2 regions of the Streptomyces sp. NPDC043861 genome follow, and region 1 is predicted to be linked to the other one. Evidence: riboswitches for the same ligand, from Rfam matches in the RefSeq annotation. Region 1 holds a riboswitch; the other holds the start of a gene.
What was found. A riboswitch is a leader RNA that binds a small molecule or an ion and turns the genes downstream of it on or off. The one in region 1 is predicted to bind S-adenosylmethionine.
Positions count from the first base shown of each region.

Region 2: linked by a shared signal. The riboswitch ahead of thrC (threonine synthase) and the one ahead of AC068D_RS15385 (aminotransferase class V-fold PLP-dependent enzyme) in region 1 are both predicted to bind S-adenosylmethionine.

Region 1 is NZ_JBWKDP010000005.1:406,398-415,185, reverse strand. It holds gene qcrA (cytochrome bc1 complex Rieske iron-sulfur subunit) at 1-23, shown strand, start outside; gene qcrB (cytochrome bc1 complex cytochrome b subunit) at 20-1,645, shown strand; gene trpD (anthranilate phosphoribosyltransferase) at 1,799-2,890, shown strand; SAM riboswitch class IV at 2,988-3,105, shown strand; gene AC068D_RS15385 (aminotransferase class V-fold PLP-dependent enzyme) at 3,308-4,798, shown strand; gene AC068D_RS15380 (Lrp/AsnC family transcriptional regulator) at 4,891-5,172, opposite strand; gene AC068D_RS15375 (rhomboid family intramembrane serine protease) at 5,169-5,906, opposite strand; gene AC068D_RS15370 (hypothetical protein) at 6,021-6,263, shown strand; gene AC068D_RS15365 (NYN domain-containing protein) at 6,310-7,671, shown strand; gene AC068D_RS15360 (C40 family peptidase) at 8,004-8,788, shown strand, end outside.
Region 2 is NZ_JBWKDP010000004.1:116,872-125,659, forward strand. It holds gene AC068D_RS11385 (extracellular solute-binding protein) at 1-565, shown strand, start outside; gene AC068D_RS11390 (DUF3263 domain-containing protein) at 768-1,004, shown strand; gene otsB (trehalose-phosphatase) at 1,015-1,866, shown strand; gene AC068D_RS11400 (alpha,alpha-trehalose-phosphate synthase (UDP-forming)) at 1,804-3,315, opposite strand; gene AC068D_RS11405 (hypothetical protein) at 3,398-4,768, opposite strand; gene AC068D_RS11410 (glucosyl-3-phosphoglycerate synthase) at 4,981-5,961, opposite strand; SAM riboswitch class I at 6,078-6,233, shown strand; gene thrC (threonine synthase) at 6,251-7,534, shown strand; gene AC068D_RS11420 (MoaD/ThiS family protein) at 7,531-7,809, shown strand; gene AC068D_RS11425 (cold-shock protein) at 8,315-8,518, shown strand.

The DNA.
Region 1 (8,788 bases):
CTGCCTTCTGGGAGCGCGGATGAGTACTGCAACTGACGCCAAGCGCAAGGCACCCGCAGGTGAGCGGGTCGCCGACTGGGCTGACGGCCGGCTCGGGATCTTCTCCCTGGCCAAGAGCAACATGCGCAAGATCTTCCCGGACCACTGGTCCTTCATGCTGGGTGAGGTCGCGCTCTACAGCTTCATCATCATCATCCTCACGGGTGTGTACCTGACGCTGTTCTTCCACCCGTCCATGAACGAGGTGGAGTACCACGGCACGTACGTGCCGATGCAGGGTGTCCTGATGTCGGAGGCGTACGCCTCGACGCTGGACATCAGCTTCGACGTCCGCGGTGGTCTGCTCATCCGGCAGATCCACCACTGGGCGGCGCTGATCTTCCTCGCGGCGATGTTCGTGCACATGATGCGCGTCTTCTTCACGGGCGCCTTCCGCAAGCCGCGCGAGATCAACTGGCTGTTCGGCTTCCTGCTGTTCGTCCTGGGCATGTTCACCGGTTTCACCGGCTACTCGCTCCCGGACGACCTGCTCTCCGGCACCGGTGTTCGCTTCACCCAGGGCGCGATCCTGTCCGTGCCGGTCGTCGGCACGTACATCTCGATGTTCCTGTTCGGCGGCGAGTTCCCCGGCGGCGACTTCGTCGCCCGGTTCTACTCGATCCACATCCTGCTGCTGCCGGGCATCATGCTCGGCCTGCTGGTGGCGCACCTGATCCTGGTCTTCTACCACAAGCACACGCAGTTCGCGGGTCCCGGACGTACCAACAAGAACGTCGTCGGCATGCCGCTGCTGCCGGTCTACATGGCCAAGGCCGGAGGCTTCTTCTTCCTGGTCTTCGGTGTGATCGCGATCATCGCCGCCATCGCGCAGATCAACCCGATCTGGGCCATGGGGCCGTACCGTCCGGACCAGGTGTCCACCGGCGCCCAGCCCGACTGGTACATGGGCTTCGCCGAGGGTCTGATCCGCTTCATGCCGGGCTGGGAGATCAACCTCTGGGGCCACACCCTGGTCCTGGGCGTGTTCATCCCGCTGGTGCTGTTCCCGCTGGTGCTCGGTCTGATCGCGGTCTACCCGTTCTTCGAGTCCTGGCTCACCGGCGACAAGCGCGAGCACCACATCGCGGACCGGCCGCGCAACGCGCCGACCCGTACCGCTTTCGGTGTGGCCTGGGTGACCGCGTACATGGTCATGCTGATCGGTGGTGGAAACGACCTCTGGGCGACCCACTTCAACCTGTCGATCAACGCGATCACCTGGTTCGTCCGGATCTTCTTCATCGCCGGACCGGTCATCGCCTTCATCGTCACCAAGCGGATCTGCCTGGGTCTGCAGCGGCGCGACCGCGACAAGGTGCTGCACGGACGCGAGTCCGGCATCATCAAGCGGCTGCCGCACGGTGAGTTCGTCGAGATCCACGAGCCGCTGTCGCCGGGCGACCGGTTCAAGCTCACGGCGCACGAGCAGTACGAGCCGGTCGAGATCGGCCCGACGGTCGACGAGAACGGCGTCGAGCGCAAGGTCAAGCTCTCGGAGAAGGTCCGTTCGAAGCTGAGCAAGGGCTACTTCGGGGACGGGAACCAGATTCCCAAGGCCACTGCTGAGGAGTACAAGGAGATCACCAGCGGCCACGGCCACCACTGATCCCACCCACTGATCCCAGCTGTCGCCACAGCTGGGGGAACCCCCGGCCGTTGCCGGGAAAGAGCCCCGTCCATTCGCTGGACGGGGCTCTTTGCCGTACCCGGGGGTGGATAGGGTGGAGGCATTCCCATACGGACGGACCCAGGAGCGGCTATGAGCGCTGTGACTCCCGCAGAGGGGGGTATCCCCGGCGGAGCAAGGGGGAGTACTACCGCGGCGGGCCGTTCCTGGCCCGAGGTGCTGGACTCCCTCCTTTACGGCCGCGACCAGAGCGCGGATGCCACGGCATGGGCCATGGACCGGATCCTGCGCGGTGAGGCCACCAATGCGCAGATCGCCGGGTTCGCCGTCGCCCTGCGGGCCAAGGGCGAGACCGTCGAGGAGATCGCCGGTCTGGTGCGGACCATGTACGAGCACGCCCGGGTGATCGACGTTCCGGGGCCCAGCGTCGACATCGTGGGCACCGGCGGCGACGGTGCCAAGACCGTCAACATCTCGACGATGTCCGCGATCGTCGTGGCCGGCGCCGGTGCGAAGGTGGTCAAGCACGGCAACCGGGCCGCGTCCAGCGCGAGCGGCGCCTCGGACGTCCTGGAGAAGCTCGGCGTCAATCTGGAGCTGACGCCCGAGCGGGTGGCGGAGGTCGCCGAGGAAGCGGGAATCACCTTCTGCTTCGCGGTGAAGTTCCACCCCGCCCTGCGGCATGTGGCGGCGGCACGCAAGGAACTCGGAATCCGTACGACCTTCAACTTCCTGGGTCCGCTCACCAACCCTGCCCGGGTGAAGGCCCAGGCCACGGGGGTCGCCGATGCCCGGATGGCGCCGATCATGGCCGGGGTGCTGGCCGAGCGCGGATCCAGCGCACTGGTCTTCCGCGGTGACGACGGGCTGGACGAGCTCACGACGACCGCGACCTCCCGGGTCTGGGTCGTGCGGGACGGCTCGGTGCGCGAGGAGGCCTTCGACCCCCGGGACGTGGGCATCGAAACGGTGCCGGTGGAGGCCCTGCGCGGCGCGGACGCCTCGTACAACGCGGATGTCGCCCGACGGCTGCTGGCCGGCGAGACCGGCCCGGTCCGGGACGCCGTCCTGCTGAACTCGGCGGCCGCGCTGACCGCCCTCGACCCCGGCGCCGGCACTCTGGTGGAGCAGCTGCGGGCAGGCATGGCGCGGGCCGCCGAGTCCATCGACTCCGGCGCGGCGAGGCAGGCACTGGAGCGGTGGGTGGCGGCCAGCAACCGCTGACGGCCGGAACAACGCCCACGGGTGGTGACGCAAGGCGCAGTCCAGATTGCGGACTGCGCCTTGCGCGTTACCGGTCGTATGGCAGGATGCTTTCCAAGGTCATGAGTGACAGCGATTACGGCCCCGGCCCGCTGTCCGGCAACCCTCCGTCCGTGGCGGGGTGCCCCGGGTGAAGACCAGGCCGTGGGCAGCGAGGTCCGTGGCAAGCGCGGACCCCTTGCAACCCCTGGGGTCCAGGTCCTCAAGGGAGCAGTTCTCGTGAGCAAGCGAATGCGCTAGGGCCCCTCGGCCCCTCTTCCCACACCTCCGTGCGGCGCCGCCGCGCGTTGAGGGCAACACCCGTATGCCGAGCGGCAGTTGTGCCGCCGCGCGGGTTCTTCACAGCCAATTCGCCTTTGTCTGCCGGGAGATGCTGCCATGTCCGCACGCCTGAACACCGCCACGACCGTCACCGCCCCCATCTCGGCCGGAACGGCGGACGAGACCGCCGCCACCGCCACCGCCACCGCCACCGCCACGGCCGTCGGCGCCGCCGATACCGACCCCTGCTGTGAGGCTCCGCTGCCGGTGCTCGGCCGCGATGTCACCGTCCCGCTCGTGACCGGCGGCGAGGTCACCTACGCCGCCCTCGACTACGCGGCGAGCGCACCCGCCCTGCAGCGGGTGTGGGACGACGTGGCCGCCTACGCCCCGTACTACGGCAGCGTGCATCGCGGCGCCGGCTATCTCTCGCAGCTGTCCACGGACCTGTTCGAGAACAGCCGGGTGACGGTCCATGAGTTCCTCGACTGCCGGGACGACGACCAGGTCGTCTTCACCCGTTCGACGACGGACTCGCTGAATCTGCTCGCCGCCGCCCTCCCGGCCGGCTGCCAGGTCTTCGTCTTCGAGACCGAGCACCACGCCTCGCTGCTGCCGTGGAAGGACGCCGACGTCACCTACCTGGACGCGCCGCGCACCCCGGGGGAGGCGGTGCGGACCCTGGAGCGGGCGCTCGCCGGCCGTGCCCCTTCCTCCGGTTCGTCGAACGGGCAGGACCCCCTCTGCCCCGCGCTGGTCTGCGTCACCGGTGCGTCCAATGTGACCGGTGAGCTGTGGCCGGTACGGGAACTCGCGGCCGCAGCGCACGCCCATGGCGCACGGATCGTGCTGGACGCCGCCCAACTCGCGCCGCACCACCCCGTCTCCGTGCGCGACCTCGACGTCGACTGGGTCGCCTTCTCCGGGCACAAGCTGTACGCGCCGTTCGGCTCCGGTGTGCTCGCCGGTCGCGCGGACTGGCTGCAGGAGGCGGAGCCGTACCTCGCGGGCGGTGGCGCCTCGCGCAGGGTCACGCGGCGCTCCGACGGCGGCGTGGACGTCGACTGGCACACCACCGCGGCCCGCCACGAGGCCGGTTCGCCGAACGTCATCGGCGTCCACTCGATCGCCTCGGCCTGCAGGGCGCTGACGGAGGCCGGGTTCGGCACGCTCGTCGAGCGCGAGCAGCACCTCGTCGCGAAGGTCCGCGCAGGGCTCGCCGAGGTCCCGGAGGTCAGGGTGCTTTCGCTGTTCGGCGACGCGGCCCCCCGCGTCGGTGTCATTTCCTTCGTGGTGGAGGGCTGGAACAGCTCGCACTTCGCCGCCGCGCTCTCGGCCGAGTACGGCATCGGTGTGCGGGACGGGCTCTTCTGCGCCCACCCCCTGGTGCGCACGCTGCTCGGCAGCGACCCGCAGGAGGTGGGGGAGTGCGGTGCGCCGGAGGCCGAGCCCGGCGAGAGGTCCCTCAATGCGATCCGGGTCAGCTTCGGGGCCGGTACTCCGGACGAGCACATCGACCGGTTCGTACGGGCCGTGAAGGAACTGGTGCGCGACGGCGCGAAGTGGAACTACCGCACCGAGGACGGCAGGTGTGTGCCCGCGGTCTGAGCCGGACGACGGTGTGCGGGTCCCGTGCGGGAGAGAGCCCGGGACTCCACCGGCGGACGCCGGACGTGCTCGCCGCGCGTCCGGCCGAGGTGCTACGCGTCGAGACCGATCGCGAACGCCGCCTCGAGGTCGTGCTGGGAGTAGGTACGGAACGCCACATGCGTGTCCGTCCCCTCGACACCCGGGATCTTGCTGATACGCCCCGGGATGACGTCCGCGAGATCGTCGTGCTTGGCGACCCGGACCATCGCGATGAGGTCGTACGTACCGGTGACCGAGAAGACCTCGCTGACGCTGTCCAGCGAGGCGATCGACTCGGCGATCTCCGGGATGCGGTCCACGCTGGTCTTGATGAGCACGATCGCGGTGATCACGGCTGGTTGTCTCCCTCGGTGGCCGTGGCTTGGGCCTTCACTCTAGCTCCCTGCCGGAAGCGGCCCCATGCGTAGAGGAAGCCGACCACGAAGCCCACCAGATGCGCCAGATAGGCCACACCCGGTCCCGACGACGTGCTCTGCGCCTCCGCCAGCCACTGCAGGACGAACCAGAAGATCAGCACGATCCACGCGGGGAACCGCAGGGGCAGGAAGAAGAGGAAGGGGAAGAGGCTCGTCACCCGTGCTCGCGGGAAGAGGCAGAGGAAGGCACCGAGCACCCCCGAGATCGCCCCGGAACCCCCCACCAGGGTCTGTGCGGACTCCGCGTTCGCCGCGGCGTAGGCGAGGAGCGCCAGATATCCGCAGCCGATGTAGAACAGCGCGAACTGCAGATGCCCCATCCGCTCCTCCGCCATCGCGCCGAAGACATAGAGGAACAGCATGTTGCCCAGCAGGTGAAGCCAGCTGCCGTGCACGAACAGCGCGGTCAGGGGGGTGAGCAGCGCACGCGGGGAGCTGCGCATCAGTTCGCTCGGGATGACGCCCCAGCGCTCGAAGTAGGTGGTCGTCGTGACCAGCAGGGTGTCGCCCGTGCCGTACGAGGGGTTGAGTCCGGAGACCGGACCGGTGACGAACACCAGACAGCACAGGCCGATGACTCCGTAGGTCACTGCGGGGCCGTTCGCCGCGCCCCGGACCGTGCCTCTGACCGCCGTCCACCACTCGATCATGTCCAGAGCATGGCGTACCGGGACCGATGGGGAAGGACCGCCTCGCCGTGTCATGGCATGCCCCCGAGGTCGTAGGGTTACGGGCAGTACGCGCGACGAGACGAGGACGGCATGATGACGACGGTCCCCACACCGACTGCCACCACCCGGTGGCGATGCACGCTCTGCGGTAATCTCACCCGCTTCGATGTGACCCGTTCGTCCAAGGTCGTCGAGTATGTCCATCTGGACCTCGCGGGAGAGCCCACGGTGGAGGAGCGCGAGGTGCTCAGTGAGACCATCGAGTCGGTCCGCTGCCGCTGGTGCAACGCGGTGGACCAGATCGAACTGGTGGACAGGCCGGGCGCCGACTCCTGAACCGGAGCCGCCCGGGACGACAAGGAAACAGTAGGGGTGACGGATCGTGGAGCAGCCTGACAGCGGCGCCGGACCGGCCGGTGCGGCCGGTGGCGCGGCCGAGGCGCTCGACCGCCCGCTTCCCGAAGGCGTACGGCGGAGGGTCGTCGCCCTGGTGTCCGACGCGTTCGGTGGGCTGACCGTCAGCGACCTGCCCGCCCAGTTGCGGCAGTACGCCAGGTTCACTCCTACGCGTCGCGCCAAGTTCGCGGGCAACGCCATGGCGTCCGCCCTCGAGGGCGATCCGGTGTTCCGGCAGCGCATCGGCGAACGGCTGCGCGAGTCGCAGCCGGAGCTGGCGGAGGCGCTGGAGTCCGGGGCGCCGCCCCCGGCCGCCGATCCCGTCGACGTGGCGGCGGCCGCCTATGTGCTGCGCCCGGCCGGCTGGGTGAAGCTGGTGGCCGCCGCGGGCGAGGAGGCGCAGCGTGCGGACGCCGAGCGCGCCGACGAGGAGTCCCGGCGTGAGTTGGAGCGGCTGCGCGAGGAGAACGACCGGCTCAGGACGCAGATCCGGACCGAGACCGAGCGGCTGCGCACCGAGCTGGACGCCGCCCGCAAGGAAGCCGAATCGCTTCATCGCAAGCTGCGCAGTGCCCAGAGCGATGTGAAGCGCGGTGAGGCCGCACTGCGCCGCACCACGGCCGAGGCCGAGGCGGCCAGGGCGGAGGCACAGGCCCAGGTCTCCGCGGCCGAGAGCGAGGCCCGCCGGCTCAAGGCCCGGCTCGGCGAGGCCGAGTCGGTCGTCGAGGCGAGCCGCAGGGCTGCCCGCGAAGGCCGTTCGATCGAGGACATGCGGTTGCGGCTGCTGCTGGACACCCTGCTGGACGCGTCCCAGGGGCTGCGCCGGGAACTGGCCCTGCCACCGGCTTCGCTCCATCCCGCCGACACCGTCGACGCGGTCGAGCCGGGTCGTATGACGCCGAAGGACATCGCGGCGCGGGCGCTCTCGGAGACCGATCCCGCGCTCCTCGACCAGTTGCTCTCGCTGCCCCAGGTTCATCTCCTCGTGGACGGCTACAACGTCACCAAGACCGGCTATCCGACGATGCCGCTCGAGAAGCAGCGGCTGCGGCTGCTCGGCGGTCTCGCCATGCTGGCCGCCCAGACGGGGGCCGAGATCACCTGTGTCTTCGACGGGGCCGAACTTGCCGCTCCCGTGCTGCTCGCGCCGCCGCGCGGGGTGCGCGTGCTGTTCTCCAAGCCGGGTGTGACCGCGGACGAACTCATCCGGCAGCTGGTACGGGCCGAGCCGCCCGGCCGCCCGGTCGTCGTGGTCTCCACCGACCGTGAAGTCGCCGACGGTGTTGCGAAGGCGGGCGCCAGGCCGGTCGCGTCCACCATGCTGCTGAAGCGGCTTTCGCGCGTCTAAGGCGATTGGACCGGCTCGTAACTAGTGCGAGCAATGCCCGATTTCACGGAACGTACCGTCAAGTGGCCACTACTACGTGTGTGATGACTGTAAAAAATGTGCTGCGAGCGACAGTTTTTTCTGATGAGGATTTGAAGTGATCACGGGCAGGTCACTAGGGTCAGGCCTCGAACCTTCGCACGGTTGATCATCCATCCGGGATGGCAGCGAAGAAACCGCCGTTTTCGTGCAGTTCAGCCCAATTTTTGCGGGGGAGCTGAACAGTGCGCGGAGCCGGGGAATCAACCCCCCACTGCCCGGTAGGCGGCTCGAGGAAGAAGGAGCTCGCCTTCGTGGCGTCCCACCGTCGACCCAAGCAGCCGAGCCGCGCCCGTGTGTCCGTGCTCACCGCGACCGCCGCCGCGGCCGTCGCCCTGACCTCCCAGGCCGCCCAGGCCGCCCCGGCGAAGCCGAGCAAGGACGAGGTCAAGGCGAAGGTCGACGCGCTCTACCACGAGGCGGAGAAGGCCACCGAGGAGTACAACGGGGCCAAGGAGCTGCAGACCAAGCTGCAGAAGCAGGTCGACGGGATCCAGGACAAGGTCGCCCGCGGCCAGGACGAGGTCAACGCCCTGCGCGACAGCCTGGGTTCGGTCGCCAGCGCCCAGTACCGCTCCGGCGGTATCGACCCCGCCGTCCAGCTCTTCCTCTCCTCCGACCCGGACACCTACCTCGACAAGGCGTCCGCGATCGACCAGCTCGGGGCCAAGCAGACCGGGGCCCTGGAGAACATCCAGTCGAAGCAGCGCGTTCTGGCCCAGCAGCGTGCCGAGGCGGCGAAGAAGCTCGCCGATCTCGAGGACGTCCGCAAGACGCTGGGCGAGAAGAAGAAGACCTTCCAGGGCAAGCTCGCCGACGCGCAGAAGCTCCTCAACACCCTGACCGCCGCAGAGCGGGCGAAGCTCCAGCAGGAGGAGCAGCGCGCCAGCCGTGCCGCCGGTGAGCGCGTGGACCTCGGCAACGAGGTGCCGGCCTCGCAGCGCGGTGCCGCCGCACTCAACGCCGCCGCCACCCAGCTCGGGAAGCCCTACATGTCCGGCGCCGAAGGCCCCCACTCGTACGACTGCTCGGGTCTGAC
Region 2 (8,788 bases), on a different contig from region 1:
GAAGGACAACCTTGTCACCCCGAAGCTGACGGGTCCCGTCGCCCCGGGCCGGCTGGACCGTGCCAAGGCGTTCGCCGCGTTCACGCGCGGCGAGGTCGGCATGCTGAACGGCCACCCGACCCTGATGCAGACGGCGGAGAAGGCCGGCATCAAGGTCGGGAAGGTCGCGCTGCCGGGCGTCGACGGCAAGGCCAGGGCGTCGATGGGCGTCGCCGACTGGATGATGGCCTTCAAACAGAACGGCCACCGCAAGGAGATCGGCCGTTTCCTCGACTTCGCCTACAACGACACGAACGTCCTGGAATTCTCCGACCGCTACGACATCCTGCCGGTGACGATCACGGCGAGCCAGACGATGGCGGCCGACGACGACCACAAGGATCTGCGGGAGTTCCTGGAGGCGCTGCCGACGTCGGAGCTGTATCCCTTCGGCGAGACGTCGTGGGCGAAGGTGAGCGCGAGCGTGAAGAGGAACATCGGCGGGGCGGTGGCGCCGGGGGGCGATCCCGCCGCGGTACTGAGGCGCATAGCGGCGGAGGCGGCGGAGGCGGAAGAGGCGGAGTAGCACTCCGTGGCGCGGGGTCTGGCGTCCTGCTGCTCCGGGGGCCGGGCCCGGCGTGTGCCGCCCGGATTTTCCGGAGGTCCGGGGCCCGGGGTGTGCCGCCCTGCACTGCGGGTCCGCGCCGTCAGGGGCACCGCCGGCGAGACGGGGCGCACAGAGGGGAGAGCACCGCGTGCATGACGGTGGGGCGCATTATGTTGCTGATATGACCGATGGCGGGGAGCTTTCCGAGCGGGACCGGGCCGTGCTCGGGCTGGAGCGTGCCGACTGGGCCGGGCCCGGGGCCAAGGAACGAGTGATCCGGGAGCGGTTGGGGATGTCGCCGACCCGGTACTACCAACTGCTGAACGCGTTGCTGGACGACCCGCGTGCGCTCGCGCACGACCCGGTGACCGTCAACCGGCTTCGGCGAGTGCGGGACTCCAGGCGCGAGCGCCGATAGGGTCGGAAGCATGGGCAGCCATGCGGACGACGTACTGCCGGAGCCGAGCACTCCCGCCGGACGGGAAGGGCTCGCCGCGATCCTCGAAAGGCCACAGGACACCGTGGTCGCGCTGGACTTCGACGGGACGCTCGCGGAGATCGTGCCCGACCCGGAGCAGGCGCGGGCGCACCCCGGTGCCGTGCCCGCCATCGCCGCGCTCGCGCCGCACGTGGCGTCCGTCGCCGTCGTGACCGGGCGCCCGGCCGGCGTCGCCGTGCGGTACGGCGGGTTCGCCGGTCACCCCGGCCTGGAGCACCTCGTCGTACTCGGCCATTACGGCGCCGAGCGGTGGGACGCGGTCAGTGGTGAGGTCCACGCCCCCGCCCCCCATCCGGGTGTCGCCGCCGTACGCGCGGAGCTGCCCGGGCTCCTCGATGCGATCGGTGCCTGGCAGGGCACCTGGATCGAGGAGAAGGGCCGGGCGGTGGCCGTGCACACGCGCCGCGCGGAGGATCCGCAGGCCGCCTTCGAGTCGCTGCGTACCCCGATCGCGGAGCTGGCGGCCCGTCACGGGCTGATCGTGGAGCCCGGCCGGCTCGTCCTGGAGGTACGTCCGCCCGGGGTCGACAAGGGCGTGGCGCTGGAGGAGTTCGTCCGGGAGCAGAGGGCGGGTGCCGTGCTGTACGCGGGCGACGACCTCGGTGATCTCGCGGCCTACGCCGCCGTCGAGAAGCTCCGCTCCGACGGGGTGCCCGGGCTGTTGCTGTGCAGCGGCACCGAGGTTCCCGAGCTCGCCGAGCGTGCGGACGTGCGGCTGTCAGGCCCCGCCGAGGTCGTCACGACCCTCGCTGCCCTCGCCCAGCGCCTCCAGCGCACGTAGCTGTTCCAGGAACCACTTCTGCGGCGGCAGCGCGGTCGCCGCCGCGGCCAGTCGCTTGGTGCGCTCGGCCCGTTCCCCGTCCGGCATCGTCAGGGCCCGGTGCAGGGCCGCGGCCGTTCCGGTCACGTCGTAGGGGTTCACCACGATCGCCTCGTCGCCCAGCTCCTCGTACGCCCCGGCCTCCCGCGACAGCACCAGGGCGCATCCCGCGTCCGAGACGATGGGGATCTCCTTGGCGACCAGGTTCATCCCGTCCCGGATCGGGTTGACGAGCGCCACGTCCGCCATGCGGTACGCGGCGAGCGACCGTGCGAAGTCGTCCTTGACGTGCAGCACGACGGGTGTCCAGCCGGGCGTCCCGTAGCGTGCGTTGATCTCCTCCGAGAGCCGCGCGACCTCGGCCGTGTAGTCGCGGTAGACGGGCAGGTCCTGCCGGGACGGGTAGGCGAAGGCCACGTGCACGACCCGCTCGCGCCACTCGGGGTGCGTGTCGAGCAGCGTCCGGAAGGCGAGGAGCCCGCGGACGATGTTCTTGGACAGTTCGGTCCTGTCCACCCGGACGATCGTCTTCCGGGCGCCCGGCCCGGCGTCCTCACCGCCGATCTGGTCGCGCAGCGCGACCATGCGCTCCTCGACGTCCAGCTCGTGCGAGCGCCGCCGCAGGAACTCGGCGTCCGCGCCCAGTCCGTGCACCCCGATGTCCGTCTCGCGCGGCTCCCCGCCGGGTGCTGCGTGGCTGACCCAGCGGCGCGGATCGCCACCGGGCACCAGCGCGGCGGCATCGGGCAGGGTCTGGTCCGCACACCACATGAACGCGTGCGCCCACCGTGAGGTGAGGAACCCGAGCCTGTCCGCGCCGAGCATCCCGCGCACCAGTTGCTGCGCGATGTCGTCCGGCAGCATGCGGAAGTACTCCGGCGGCGCCCACGGCGTGTGGGAGAAGTGCCCGATCCGCAGATCGGGGCGGAGTTCACGCAGCATCCCGGGTGCGAGCGCCAGATGGTAGTCCTGGACCATCACGACCGCGTGGGGCGCAGCCTCCTGCGCCAGTGCTGCGGCGAAGGCGCGGTTGTAGGTCTCGTACGCCGCCCACTGCCGCCGGAACTCCGCGTCGAACACCGGCTCCAGCGGGGTCTGATACAGCATGTGGTGGACGAACCAGAGCACCGAGTTGGCGATGCCGTTGTACGCGTCCGCGTGCACGGCGGGGTCGATGTCCAGCATCCGCACGCCCGGCTCGGCGACACCGCGCCGCACGGCCTCCCGGTCGCCGTCCCCCAGTGCCGCGCACACCCACAGGGCGCCCGCGTCGGGGCCGATCGCCGACAGGCCGGAGACCAGCCCGCCGCCGCCGCGCCTCGCGTCGAGTGTGCCGTCCTCACGGAAGGCGTATGTGACCGGACCGCGGTTGGAGGCGACGAGTACCTGCGCCGCGCGCTCGGAGACCATGTCGCCAAACCTAGCCCGCACCGTAACCGCTCAAACGTATGGCCGGACTCCGTCGGCGGAGTCCGGCCATATGCTCACCCGATCAGTGGCCGCGGCGCCGGCCGCGGCTCGCGGCGATCGCGATCGCCCCGGCCGCCGTGATCGTCAGTGCGACACCGCCGAGCAGCCACAGCCGCTCGGTCCTGGTGCCGGCCGCGGCGATCTCGTGGGCACTGCCGTTGGCTCCGGCGGCACTGCCGGGCACTCCCTGGCCGGTTCCGGGCCGCTCGGGTGCGCCCTGTTCCCCCGGGGTGCGGGACTGTGCGGGATTTCGGGGCGGCGCCGGCCGCGCCTGCAGCGTCTCCTCGCCGGGATGGGCCGTGGCCGGTTCCCGCGGCCGCCCCTGCCCGGGTTCCGCCGGGTCCGCCGACGTCACGGAGCACTTCCCGTCGGTACCGGGCTTCTCGCAGCCTGGCGGGGCCGGCTCCGCCCCGGCGGTGTCCCGGGCCTTTCCGTTCCCGGTGCCCTCCTCGCCGACGGTGACCGTGTACGTCACCGTCGTGTCCATGGGCGAGGACGGCGACCCGGACGCGTTCGTGGTGGCTTCGGGATCCGGCACGGGCGTGGAGAGGGTGAGCGCCGACGCCACATAGGCGTCGGCTCCCGACTCGAACGACACCTTCGCGGACGTGGCGCCCCCACCGGTCCTCGCCTGACCGTCCACGAGGAACCGGTCGCCCATGGGACCCCGGCCGCCCCCGTACGCGGCCACGGACGCCCGGATCTGTCCGCCCGGGCGGTAGAGGCCGCTCACCGACACGGTCGTCGCGGGGGAAGCGGGGAGTTGCGGTACATGCCCGCCGTGGACGTGGATGCTGCGCAGTTCCGGGGCGTACATGGCGTCGGGGCGGTCGTACGCGTACACGACCGTCAGCGACCAGCCCGCGCCGCAGCCCTGGCCGGCTGCGGACCAGATGCCGCCGACCGCGACGGGCAGCGGGGCGCCGGAGCCGGTGACGCCCTTGAAGGCGGCGGTGACGTCGGCCTCGCCGGTGTAGAAGTGCGGTCCGGCTGCGGATTCCCGGTCCTGGACCAGATGCTCCGCGTGGACCGCGACCGGCTTGTTCCGGTTGACGCCGATCGTGGGTGCGGAGGCGAGCGGACCGCCGGAGGGCGAGTCCGCCTTCCGCCGGTCTTCCTTTCGCCGGTCCGCGTCCGCCCGGCGCGCTTTCCGGCGGTCCGTGTCCCGGCGGTCCGTGGCCGCGCCGGCGGCGTCGCAGCGGTGGAGCAGGCGGCCGCCAGGGCTCCGGTACGTGCCGTCGTTGCCGCCCCAGAACAGCCGGGCGTACTCGACACGGGCGCCGGGCGGGACGACTACCCGGCCGGTCCCGGTCCCGTCGCTCCCGACCGTGGTGCCGGTGGTGGTGAAGTCGCCGAAGAGCGATTCGTCGTAGCGCTTCTTGAAGGGGGACACGACATCTGCGGCAGCCCGCCCGGGGGTGAGCATTCCGGTCGCAACGACGGCAGAGGCGGTCGTGAGAACCGCCAGGGCCCCGACGAAACGAGGCGACCTGGAATTCCGGCGCCGAGCGCCCGTGAGTTTCGTATAGCCCATATCAACGCAACTTAGACAATCCGCCCCGTTGGCGCGTGCTGCGCCGCATGTGCGTTAGGCCGCCGGTGTCGTCAGGCCGCTCTGCGCGTCGCGTATTCCGCGATCTCCAGCATGGGCGGCCGCTCCCGGGTGTCCACCTCGTGCGTCCGTGGCACGAACCCGTCCTCGCCCCGTTCGAACTGCGTCAGCGCCGGGCGCACCAAGTGGCCTCGGGACAGCCGGAGTTGGGCCGTGCGGTAGATCGCCGCCGCCATCCGGCCCAGCGCCTGTCCGTCCTGGTGCCGGTGCAGCCGCACCCCCACGTCGACCTGCGCCAGAGCGTCGAGCCCCACGGTGTGCAGCGCATCGACCAGCAGCCCGAGCTCCACCCCGTATCCCACCGGGAACGGCAGCCGCTCCAGCAGCGAGCGCCGCGCCGCATACTCCCCGCCCAGGGGCTGGACGAACCCGGCCAGCTGCGGCCAGTGCAGATTGAGCAGCGGGCGTGCGACCAGTTCGGTGACCCTGCCCCCCTGCTCGGGCCCGCCGGGACGGTCGCCTTCCGCCTTCGCCGCTCCCAGCGGCCGGTCGTACATCGCCTTCACGAACTGGACGTCCGGCTCGGTCAGCAGCGGTCCGACGATCCCGGAGACGAAGTCGGCGGAGAACTCCCTCAGGTCCGCGTCCACGAAGCAGACGATGTCGCCGCTCGTCACCAGCAGTGAGCGCCAGAGCACCTCGCCCTTGCCCGGCACGGCCGGTATTCGGGGGAGTATCGCGTCGCGGTGCACCACCCGGGCGCCCGCCTTCGCCGCCACCTCGGACGTGCGGTCCGTCGAACCCGAGTCCACGACCACCAGCTCGTCCACGAGCGGCACCGCCTCGGTCATGAGCTCACGCCGGATCACGTCGACAATGTCGCCGACCGTCTCCTCCTCGTTCAGGGCGGGCAGCACGACACTGACGGCCGAGCCGTGCTTGGCCGCGCGTTTCGCGGCGACGAGCCGGTCGAGCGGGCGGTCTGCCACGGACCAGGACCGCCGGCCGAGCCAGCGCTCCACCTCTTCCAGCACATGATCTCCATCTCGCGGATCGGACGACCATCTCAGCCGCCCAGGGGTTCGGTTACAGTCTTGAACAACGCGGACGACCATCGCATGCCGGGGTCGTCCCGCCGACAATCACATACCGCTCATCCAGAGGGGCAGAGGGACACGGCCCGTTGAAGCCCCGGCAACCCTCCAGCCGGCTCTCGTCGCAGGTCGTACGACACGCGCGCGAGGCCCCGGCTAGGGAAGGTGCCAATTCCGTCTCGTGGCGAGATGCGCCGCGAGGAAGATGAGGAGAAAGGGCCTCGCCTCCATGGCTGCGCAGACTGTCGCCACCACCACCGAATCCGTTGATCTGGGCCCTGCCTCCGGGCTTTCCTGCCGCGAGTGCGGCGAGCGGTTCGCTCTGGGTCCGATCTTCGCCTGTGAGATCTGTTTCGGGCCGCTCGAAGTCGCCTACGACCTGCCGACCGGCGACCCCGAAGGCCTGCGCAAGCAGATCGAGAACGGCCCGGACAACATCTGGCGCTACGCGCCGCTCCTCCCCGTCCCCGCCGACGTGGCGAGCAAGCCGAACCTGAACCCGGGCTGGACCCAGCTCGTCAAGGCCGACAACCTCGCCCGCGAGCTGGGCGTCACCGGCGGTCTCTACGTCAAGGACGACTCCGGCAACCCGACGCACTCCTTCAAGGACCGCGTCGTCGCCCAGGCCCTGGAGGCCGCCCGGGCCTTCGGCTTCACCACGCTCTCCTGCTCCTCCACCGGCAATCTGGCCGGCGCGGTCGGCGCCGCCGCCGCGCGTGCCGGCTTCCGCTCCTGCGTGTTCATCCCGCACGACCTGGAGCAGGGCAAGGTCGTCATGGCCGCGGTCTACGGCGGCGAGCTCGTCGGTATCGAGGGCAACTACGACGACGTCAACCGCTTCTGCTCCGAGCTCATCGGCGACCCGGCGGGCGAGGGCTGGGGCTTCGTCAACGTCAATCTGCGGCCGTACTACGGCGAGGGCTCGAAGACACTCGCGTACGAGATCTGCGAGCAGCTCGGCTGGCGGATCCCCGACCAGATCGTCATCCCCATCGCCTCCGGATCCCAGCTGACCAAGATCGACAAGGGTCTGCAGGAGCTGATCAAGCTCGGTCTCGTCGAGGACAGGCCCTACCGGGTCTTCGGTGCCCAGGCGGAGGGCTGCTCCCCGGTGTCGGTGGCCTTCAAGGCCGGCCAGGACGTGGTCAGGCCGCAGAAGCCGGACACCATCGCCAAGTCCCTGGCGATCGGCAACCCCGCCGACGGCCCCTATGTCCTGGACATCTGCCGTCGCACCGGCGGCGCCGTGGAGGACGTGACCGACGAGCAGATCGTGGATGCGATCAAGCTGCTGGCCCGCACGGAGGGCATCTTCACGGAGACCGCCGGCGGGACGACCCTCGGTGTGGCGAAGAAGCTGATCGAGGCGGGTGTCATCGACCCCTCCCTCACGACCGTCGTCGTCAACACGGGTGACGGCCTCAAGACCCTCGACGCGGTGGCCCCCACGGCGGGTATGTCCGCAGTCATCCGCCCCAACCTGGACTCCTTCCGAGAGGCTGGTCTCGCATGAGCGTCAACGTCCGCATCCCCACCATCCTCCGCACCTATACCGGCGGCCAGGCCGAGGTCCCGGCGCAAGGTGCGACCCTCGCCGAGGTCATCGCCGACCTGGAGAAGAACCACACGGGCATCGCCGCCCGCGTCCTGGACGACCAGGGCAAGCTGCGCCGCTTCGTGAACGTGTACGTCAACGACGACGACGTCCGCTTCGAGCAGGGCCTGGAGACGGCGACGCCGGACGGTGCCGGGGTTTCGATCATCCCCGCCGTCGCCGGCGGCTGCTGACTCCGGATCGACTGCGGGCCGACTCCGGGCCGGCCTCGGACCCACCCGTACCGGTTACGCTGCGCTACCTGAATTGCCCCCTCCGCAAGCTAAGCGGAGGGGGCAATTCTGTGTGGTTGAGCGCGGTAGAGTTGGGAAGTCCCCTCCGCTGCGTGTGCCAGACGCATATACGAATGCGTCCGCACACGATGAGAAACAGCCAAAGTGTTCGAGCGTATTGCGCGTTAAGTGCGCTTTGTCCGGCCTGACTTGCCCGGCAATGCTCGGAATCCTTCCCTTTGCCCGTTCGGGCGTGCCCAGATTTCTCGTCCGATTGACCTGTTGCAGACGGCAGTTGGACAGATACATTCAGCCGCGGTCGACGCGTTCCGGTACACACTCTTGGCGGTCTCCGCGATGCCCCCTGGGGGTAAGGAAACTCTCCGTGAGTGAGATCCGAAGTGAGTTCTGACCCGGGTCCGCGAAGTGCGGTCCTGTGCAAGGGCCAGTAATAGGGGAGTTAGGCATGGCTCAGGGCACCGTCAAGTGGTTCAACGCGGAGAAGGGGTACGGCTTCATCGCGGTCGACGGTGGTGCGGATGTTTTCGTCCACTACAGCGCGATCCAGATGGACGGTTACCGCACCCTGGAGGAGGGTCAGCGGGTCGAGTTCGAGATCTCGCAGGGCCAGAAGGGGCCGCAGGCGGACATGGTCCGCGTAGCCGGCTGAGCGCCGACTGACTGCAGCGACATGACGGAGGGCCCGTACCTAGGGGGTGCGGGCCCTCCGCCGTGTCCGGGTTTCTCCGGCCGCGACCGCTCCCGGCCGTCACCCGCGCCCACCGTTCGCCGGGGCTTCTTCCGAGGCGCCGCTCCCGCCCGTCACCCGGCCGCCGCGACCTCGCCGAGGTCCTCGAAGCCGCTTGCACTCGAGGGGGTCGAGTGCTAATCATTGGCGTTAGCACTCTACGAGTGAGAGTGACAACTAAGGACCGGGTCG